DNA from 2 places in the Streptomyces sp. NPDC093568 genome. Region 1 is predicted to be linked to the other one. Evidence: riboswitches for the same ligand, from Rfam matches in the RefSeq annotation. Region 1 holds a riboswitch; the other holds the start of a gene.

Region 1 (4,478 bases):
TCGGCGTGATCGACTCCGGGCACCTTCGGGGTCCCGCAGCAGCAGTCCCGGCACACGACGACCCGGCTGGGTACCGGCTGATTCGAGGGTGTCCGCACGTCAGTGCCTCTCCATGTGAGCGGTCGGCCGCAGGAAGCGGACAACCGGGTGGCCGGGATCGTCGGTGACCTCGGCTCGGACGCCGTAGACCCGCTCGATGAGGGCGGGGGTGAGGACCTCCGCCGGGGTGCCCTCCACGACCGCCCGGCCGTCGCGCAGGACCAGGAGGCGATCGCAGTACATCGCGGCAAGGTTGAGGTCGTGCAGCGCGATCACGGTGGTGACCGGGAGGTCCGCGACGAGGTCCAGCAGGTCGAGCTGGTGCTGGATGTCGAGGTGGTTGGTGGGTTCGTCGAGGAGGAGCTCGCGGGGCTCCTGCGCGAGGGCGCGGGCGATCTGGGCGCGCTGGCGTTCACCTCCGGAGAGGGTGTGCCAGGACTGGCCGGCCCGGTCGGTCAGTCCGGTGCGTTCCAGGGCCGCCGCGACCGCCCCGGCGTCGGCGGCCGTGGCCGGGGTCCAGGCGCGGCGGTGCGGGATGCGGCCGAGGGCGACGACGTCACGGACGGTCAGTTCGGTCTGGGTGTCGGCGTGCTGTTCGACGGTGGCGACGCGCCGGGCGACAGCCCGGCGGCCGACCTCGGCGAGCGGGCGTCCGTCCAGGGTGACGACCCCGGCGGTGGGAGCGAGAATCCCGGCGAGAATCCTCAACAGCGTCGACTTTCCCGAACCGTTGGGGCCGAGCAGTCCGACCGTCTCGCCGGGGCGCAGCACGAGGGTGACGCCGTCGACGACGACCCGGCCGGCGACCCGGCGGACGACACCCCGGGCCTGGAGGATGGTCATGCCTTCCTCCGTCCCCGGTGGAGCACGGCCACGAACGCCGGTACGCCGATGAGGGACGTGACGACGCCCACCGGGACCTCCTGGGGGTCGAGGACGGTGCGGGCGGCGGTGTCCACCCACACCAGGAAGACGGCTCCGGTCAGCGCCGTGACCGGCAGCAGGCGGGCGTGGCCGGAGCCGGTCAGGGCGCGGGTGGCGTGCGGCAGGACCAGGCCGACGAAGCCGATCGCGCCGGCACAGCTGACCAGGGCCGCGGTGAGCAGCGCGGTCGTGCAGAGCAGGACCAGGCGGGTGCGGGCGACCCGGACGCCGAGTCCGGCGGCGGCGTCCTCGCCGAAGGCGAAGGCGTCCAGGGTGCGGGCGTGGCCGAGGCAGACGGCGAGGAAGACGGCCAGGACGGCGGCGCAGAGCAGCACTTGTCCCCAGTCGGCGCCGGCGAGCGAGCCCAGCAGCCAGAACAGCACGCCTCGGGTGGTCTCGGCGTCGGCGGAGGTCAGCACGACGAACGAGGTCAGCGCGGAGAACAGCTGCATGGCCGCCACCCCGGACAGCACGACCCGGTCGGTGCTGCCGCCGAGGACATGGCTGAGCAGCAGCACCAGCGCGAAGGAGGCCAGCGCGCCAAGGAAGGCGCCCGCGGACAGCGACACCACTCCCCCGCCCACCCCGAGCACGACGACGGCGACGGCTCCGGTGGACGCGCCGGAGGACACCCCGAGCACGAACGGGTCGGCCAGCGGGTTGCGCAGCAGCGACTGCATCACCGCCCCGCACACCGCGAGTCCGGCTCCGCACACGGCGGCGAGCAGGGTGCGCGGCATCCGCAGGTTCCACACGATGCCGTCCCGCAGCGGCGCCAACGTGCTCTCGCCGAGGCCGAGATGGGCTGCGACGGCGGCCCACACGTCCGCCGTGGAGATGTCGGCGGGCCCGATCGTCACCGCGACGGCGACCGAGGCGAGCAGCGCGGCCAGTCCGAGGCCGGCCAACAGCGGCGTACGGACGCTCACTTGGCGCGTCCGTCGAGGCCGAAGCCGCGCAGTGCCTCGGCGACCTGCTCGATCCCCTCGACCGTGCGGATGGAGGGGTTCATGGCCTGTCCGCTGAGCAGGACGAAGCGCTTCTTCTTCACCGCGGTCAGGTTGCGGGTGGCGGGGTTGGTCTCCAGGAAGCGGATCTTGGCCGCGGCGGTCTCGGCGGTCTGCTGCTTGCGCGTGAGGTCGCCGAGCACGATGACGTCGGGGTCGCGGTCGGCGACGGTCTCCCAGTTGATCTGGGGCCATTCGTCGTGGGTGTCGGAGAAGACGTTCCGCGCGCCGACGGCACGGGTGATGGCGCCGGGCGCGCCGCAGCAGCCGGCGAGGTAGGGCGACTGGGAGTTGGCGAACCAGTACATGAGGGAGACCCCGGAGGCGTCCAGCCCGTGGGTCGCCTGGCGCACCCGCTCCTTCAGCCGGGCGATCAGCTGCTCGCCGCGCGCGTCGACGCCGAACGCGCGGGCCAGGTCGCGGATCTCGCCGTACACCGCGTCGAGGGTGAGCGGCTCGCCGCGCGATCCGTCGCCGCCGCTGTCGTTGTCCTTGCCGGCCGCGCAGTCGGAGGGCGAGACGTACGTCGGCACGCCCAGCTTCTCGAACTGCTCACGGGTGGCGACGCCGCCCTTGCCGAGCGTGGAGACGAACGAGGCGGTGACGAAGTCCGGTTCGGCGTCCAGGACCTTCTCGAAGGAGGGGTTGTCGTCGGCCAGGCGGGGCACGCTCGCGCCTGCCTTCTCCAGGCCCTTCATCACCGGGTCCGTCCAGGTCGCCGTACCGGCCATGCGGTCGGCGAGGCCGAGGGAGAGCAGGATCTCGGTGGTGCCCTGGTTGAGGGAGACGACGTGCCGCGGGGGCGACTTGAGGGTGACCTGGTGGCCGCAGTTGGCGATCGTGCGTGGGTAGCCGGCGCCGTGGGGCTTCGCGGTGTCCGCCGCGGAACCGCCGCCGCAGGCGGTGAGCAGCAGGGCCGAAGCCAGGAGCAGGACGGCGGAACGGGACATGGGCATGCCTCGGGGGTCGGGGCTCGTACGCGGAGCCTGGCCTACGGACGTCCTCCCCGCCGGGTCGGCGCGGAGGTGCCAGCAGGTCTTCGGACTCGGGTTCGTCCGGTCGGGGCGCCTTCCCGGTCTCCCAGTGGCGTGCCGTGCCCCGCCCGTCCCCCTCACCGCTGCGCGTCAGTTCCGGATTCGCACCGGATTCCCTGGCCTCGGATGTGGCTCGACTGGCCCGACGAGGCTATCAAGTCCGTACGACGGTCAGGTCGTGCGATCGGTCAGGTCGTGCCATCGGTCACGGGGTACGGCACGAAGGTGCTGGTGTGCTGGTCGATCCGCAGGGTCCGGCCGAGCGGCGGCGCGGCCCGCTGGGGGCAGTCGAGGCGTTCGCAGACGCGGCAGCCCATGCCGATGGGGGTGGCGGCGGAGGGGCTGGTGAGGTCGAGGCCGTCGGAGTAGACGAGCCGGTGCGCGTGCCGGATCTCGCAGCCCAGCCCGATGGCGAACGTCTTGCCGGGCTCGCCCCAGCCGCCGCGGGCCCGGGTGACCGCGCGGGCCGTCCACAAGTACCGCTGCCCGTCCGGCATTTCGGCGATCTGGACGTGGATCCGGCCGGGCGCGGCGAACGCCTCGTAGACGTTCCACAGCGGGCACGTGCCGCCGGCCCGGGAGAAGTGGAAGCCGGTCGCGGACTGCCGCTTGGACATGTTGCCGGCGCGGTCGACCCGCACGAAGGAGAAGGGGACGCCGCGCAGCCGGGGGCGCTGGAGGGTGCTCAGCCGGTGGCAGACGGTCTCGTAGCCGAGGCCGTGCCGGTCGGTGAGGCGCTCGATGTCGTAGCGGACCTCCTCGGCCGCCGCGTGGAAGGCGGTGTACGGCAGCACGAGCGCGGCGGCGAAGTAGTTGGCGACGCCGATGCGGGCCAGGGTGCGGGCGGGCGAGTCGGCCGGGAAGTCCTCGGCGGCCTGCCGGTCCAGTTCGGCTCCGTACTCCAGCAGCGCGAGCTGCGTCGCCATGCGGAAGGCGCGCTGGCCGGGGCGCAGCCGGGCCGAGAGGTGGAGGGTGCGGGTCGTCTCGTCGTAGTGGTGCAGATGGTCGCCGGAGCCGGTGGACACGTGGTCGTCGGATCCGGTGGACAGACGGATGCCGTGCGCGTCGGCGAGGCGTGCGGTCAGGGCCCTGAGGACCTCACCGGGCCGGATGCCGATCTCCCCGGCCAGTTCCTCGGCGGCGAGGTCGGTGTCGTGGAGGTAGTTCTGGCGCCGGTAGAAGAAGTCGCGGATCTCCTCGTGGGGCGAACGCGGCACGTCACCGGCCGTGTTGCGGCCGTCGGCCGGTCCGGCGAGCCGTTCGGACAGCAGTTGGTTGCGCCGGCCCAGGTCGAGCAGCACCTGTGCGACCGCCGGCATCCGTGAGGCGAGTTCGGCGAGGTCGGTCGCGGAGACCCGTGCGGCGGCGATCTCGCCGGTCAGCGCCTCGCGCAGGTCGGCCACCAGACGGGCGGTGTCGCGTTCGGAGAAGAAGCCCGCATCGACGCCGAAGGTCTCGGTGAGCCGGAGCAGGA
Region 2 (4,478 bases), on a different contig from region 1:
CCCCACCCTTGGCCGGGGATCGATCAGGATTCAACGATCTTCCAGTACTGTCTGCCTGATTTGTCGTGCACGTCGCCATTCCGGGGGGAAATATGGCCCGTGATCACAAACCGTCCCGTCACCGCTCCCGCCTCATAGCGATATCCGTGGCGGCCCTCACTCTCAGCGGAACCGCCCTCGCCGAGATCCCGGCCGCCGCAGCGGGCAAGCCCAAGGGCCACGACGTCTCTTCCCACCAGAAGAACGTCAACTGGCAGAGCTCGAAGACCAAGGGCGCCAAGTTCGTCTACGTCAAGGCGACCGAGTCCCACACCTACCGCAACCCCTACTTCGGCCAGCAGTACAACGGCTCCCGCAATGCCGGCCTGGTCCGCGGCGCGTACCATTTCGCGGTGCCGAACAAGTCGTCCGGCAGGACCCAGGCCGCGTTCTTCGTCGGCAACGGCGGCGCCTGGCGGTCGGACGGCTGGACCCTGCCACCCGCCCTCGACATCGAGTACAACCCGTACGGCAGGCAGAAGTGCTACGGCCTGAGCAAGGCGAAGATGGTCGACTGGATCCAGTCCTTCAGCAACGAGGTGAAGCGGCTGACCGGCCGCCGCCCGGTGATCTACACGACCACGCACTGGTGGAACACCTGCACCGGCGCCAGCCGCGCCTTCGCCTCGAACCACGCTCTGTGGATAGCCCGCTACAACTCGTCGACCGCGGGCTCGATGCCGGCCGGGTGGCAGTTCTGGACCTTCTGGCAGTACGACAACAGCGGCAGCCTGCCGGGTGACCAAAATCTCTTCAACGGCTCCATGAACCAGCTGAGGAGGTTCGCCCGGGGCTACTAGCCCGGCGACGCCTGGGCCGTGCGGCGACCTGCGGATCGAAGGTTTCCGCTTCCGGCGCTCGCAGACACCGTGCGGCCCACCCCAGTTCACCTTTCGTTCATCCAGGTTACCTACGTTCGTCCGGCCAATGACCTCGAACGATTGCCTGGGTAAATGGAAAACTTCTCGCTGATCCTCGCGATTGTGGTGGTAACCGCACTCGCGTTCGATTTCACGAACGGTTTCCACGACACCGCCAACGCGATGGCCACGACCATCTCGACCGGTGCGCTCAAGCCCAAGGTCGCGGTGGCCATGTCCGCCGTACTGAACCTTGTAGGCGCCTTCCTCTCCGTGGAGGTCGCCAACACGATCTCCAAAGGTCTCGTCGACGAGACCGGCATCCGCCCCGAGGTCATATTCGCCGCGTTGGTCGGCGCGATCCTCTGGAACCTGCTGACCTGGCTCGTGGGCCTGCCCTCCAGCTCCTCGCACGCCCTGATGGGCGGCCTGATCGGCGCCACCATCGCCTCGGCCGGCGTCGGCGCCGTCCACGGCGACGTGCTCGTCACCAAGGTGCTGATCCCGGCGATCGCCGCCCCGCTGGTCGCGGGCATCGCCGCGCTGCTGGCCACGCGCCTGACGTACTCCCTCGGCAAGAAGGCCGACGGCAACGCCTCCAAGAAGGGCTACCGCGCCGGGCAGATCGCCTCCGCCGGCCTGGTCTCCCTGGCTCACGGCACCAACGACGCGCAGAAGACGATGGGCATCATCACCCTCGCCCTGGTCGCCGGCGGCACCCTCGCCCCCGACTCCGACCCGCCCCTGTGGGTCATCCTCACCGCGGGCCTGGCCATCGCGCTCGGTACCTACCTCGGCGGCTGGCGCATCATCCGCACCATGGGCAAGGGCCTGACCGACCTTCAGCCGCAGCAGGGCTTCGCCGCCCAGACCAGCGCGGCCACGGTCATCCTGGCCTCCTCGCACCTCGGCTTCTCCCTCTCCACCACGCACTCCGTCTCCGGTTCGGTGATGGGCGCCGGCCTCGGCCGCAAGGGCGGCGTCGTCCGCTGGTCGACGGCCACCCGGATGTTCGTCGCCTGGGGCCTGACCCTGCCGGCCGCCGCCCTGGTCGGCGCGCTCGCGGAGTACGTGACGGGCTTCGGCGCCTGGGGCACGGCCGTGGTCGCCGTCTTCCTGGTCGCCTCCAGCGCCGTGATCTGGAAGATCTCCCGCCGCGAGGTCATCGACCACACGAACGTCGTCGAGACGGACGAGGCGCCCGGCGTGGTCACCACCGCCATGGCCGCCGTGACCCCGCCCCCCGCGGGCACGCCCGCCGAGGACCTCACGGCCACGATCCCGGCCCCGTCCAACGAGCCGGCCTCCTCCCAGGCCACCGTCTGACCCGCCCGGTTACCAACCAGAAAGAAGAACCATGAAGATCGACTGGGCGGCCCTCGGCTCCGTCTTCGGCGTCAGCCTCGTGGTCACCGTGGCCCTGGTGGGCCTGTTCACCCTCGGCATCGCCGGCCTGTCCCGCCGCGAACGCGCGGTCGCCCAGGGCGACTCGGCCGCACTCGCGGTCACGGGCGCGTACGCCTGCTTCGCCGCGTGCACGGCCGCGGTGGCGTACGGGATCTATCTGATCGTCGCCTGACACACGGCGCGCATCACCTGAAACACCCGAGGCGCGGGACGGACGACCGTCCCGCGCCTCACCGTTGTGTGGGCCTTCGCACACTCTCCCGTCGCAGGTCAACGGCAAGTTGACGCCCCTTCCAACCCCATGGTGGACTGCCGGGGCCAAGTACGGCGGTAGGAGAGGAAGCCGGTGTGAATCCGGCGCGGTCCCGCCACTGTCACCGGGGTAGAAAGCCCCGGGAGCCAGGAACTCTCACCGCCGGTCTCGTCGAACCAGGGCGTGGACACCCTGAGTGAGGACATGACGCGATGCTCGCCTGCCGATCGACACGCAGTAACAGACCCACGTGTGACCCCACGGTCGGCTGACCCCGATGCGAGCCGATCGCGTTTTCGCGTACGGCGCCGCCGCCGGACTTCTCGGTGACCTGCTGCTCGGCGATCCCCGCCGGGGGCATCCGGTCGCCGCGTTCGGGCGGGCCGCCGGCGCCGTCGAGAAGGTGTTGTGGCGCGACGACCGCGCGTGGGGTGCGCTGCACACCGCCGTGTGCGCCGGTGGCGCCGTCGCCCTCGGGGCACTCGCCGCGCGTGCCGTACGTACCTCTCCCGCCGCCTCCGTCGCGCTGACCGGCGCCGCCTGCTGGGCCGTCGTCGGCGGAACCTCGCTCGCCCGCGAGGCCCGGAGCATCGGAGGGGCCCTCGACGCGGGGGACATCGAGGGGGCACGGGCCCGGCTGCCGCATCTGTGCGGACGGGATCCGCAGGCGCTGGACGCGGACGGGATCGCGCGGGCGGTCGTGGAGTCCGTCGCCGAGAACACCTCCGACGCGGTCGTGGGGGCCCTGGTGTGGGGTGCCGTCGGCGGGGTGCCGGGACTCCTCGGGTTCCGGGCCGTGAACACGCTGGACGCGATGGTCGGCCACAAGTCTCCCAAGTACCGCCGCTACGGCTGGGCTTCCGCCCGGCTCGACGACCTGGCCGGCTGGCCGGGGGCCCGGCTGACCGCCGTGCTCGCCGCAGTCGCCGGGGGCGATCCCCGGGGTGCCGTACGAGCCTGGCGCGCCGACGCCGCGCAGCACCCGAGCCCCAACGCCGGTCCCGTGGAGGCCTCGTTCGCGGGGGCGCTCGGGGTGCGGCTCGGGGGGACCCTGTCGTACGGCGGGCGGGTCGAGCACCGGCCCGTGCTCAACAAGTCCGGGCGGGCCGTCGAAACCGCCGACATCGAGCGGGCCGTACGGCTGTCGCAGCGCGTCGGCTGGCTCGCGCTCGGCGTCTGTGCCGCCGCGCGCCGTATCGCGAAGGGGCGTACGTCATGACGGGCGGGGGGCTTCTCGTCGCCGGCACCACCTCCGACGCCGGCAAGAGCGTCGTCACGGCCGGGATCTGCCGCTGGCTGGTCCGGCAGGGGGTGAAGGTCGCGCCGTTCAAGGCGCAGAACATGTCGCTGAACTCGTTCGTCACGCGCGAGGGCGCGGAGATCGGGCGGGCGCAGGCCATGCAGGCGCAGGCCTGCCGGGTCGAGCCGACCGCGCTCATGAATCCGGTGCTGCTCAAGCCCGGTGGCGAGCAGAGCAGTCAGGTCGTGCTGCTGGGCAAGCCGGTGGGTGAGCTGAGCGCACGCGGGTACCACGGCGGGCGGCAGCAGCGGCTGCTCGGAACCGTGCTGGACTGTCTCGCCGAGTTGCGGGGCACGTATGACGCGGTGATCTGTGAGGGGGCCGGCTCTCCGGCCGAGATCAATCTGCGCCGGACCGACATCGTCAACATGGGCATCGCCCGCAATGCCGGACTCCCCGTCCTCGTCGTCGGCGACATCGACCGCGGCGGCGTCTTCGCCTCGTTCTTCGGGACCGTCGCGCTGCTGTCCCGTCAGGACCAGGAGCTGATCGCCGGGTTCCTCGTCAACAAGTTCCGCGGCGACGTCTCGCTCCTCGAACCCGGCCTCGACATGCTGCACGACCTCACCGGGCGGCGGACGTACGGCGTCCTGCCCTTCCGGCACGGGCTCGGCATCGA

The links. Region 1 has a riboswitch for cobalamin ahead of ACIRD7_RS02895 (ABC transporter substrate-binding protein). Riboswitches for the same ligand answer to the same signal wherever they lie in the genome.
Region 2: linked by a shared signal. The riboswitch ahead of ACIRD7_RS20910 (cobalamin biosynthesis protein) and the one ahead of ACIRD7_RS02895 (ABC transporter substrate-binding protein) in region 1 are both predicted to bind cobalamin.

The regions. Positions count from the first base shown of each region.
Region 1 is NZ_JBIWJD010000001.1:690,128-694,605, reverse strand. It holds gene ACIRD7_RS02910 ((2Fe-2S) ferredoxin domain-containing protein) at 1-98, opposite strand, end outside; gene ACIRD7_RS02905 (ABC transporter ATP-binding protein) at 100-882, opposite strand; gene ACIRD7_RS02900 (FecCD family ABC transporter permease) at 879-1,892, opposite strand; gene ACIRD7_RS02895 (ABC transporter substrate-binding protein) at 1,889-2,920, opposite strand; cobalamin riboswitch at 2,983-3,161, opposite strand; gene ACIRD7_RS02890 (short-chain fatty acyl-CoA regulator family protein) at 3,193-4,478, opposite strand, start outside.
Region 2 is NZ_JBIWJD010000005.1:60,539-65,016, forward strand. It holds gene ACIRD7_RS20895 (lysozyme) at 93-839, shown strand; gene ACIRD7_RS20900 (anion permease) at 993-2,225, shown strand; gene ACIRD7_RS20905 (hypothetical protein) at 2,257-2,478, shown strand; cobalamin riboswitch at 2,594-2,736, shown strand; gene ACIRD7_RS20910 (cobalamin biosynthesis protein) at 2,837-3,778, shown strand; gene ACIRD7_RS20915 (cobyric acid synthase) at 3,775-4,478, shown strand, end outside.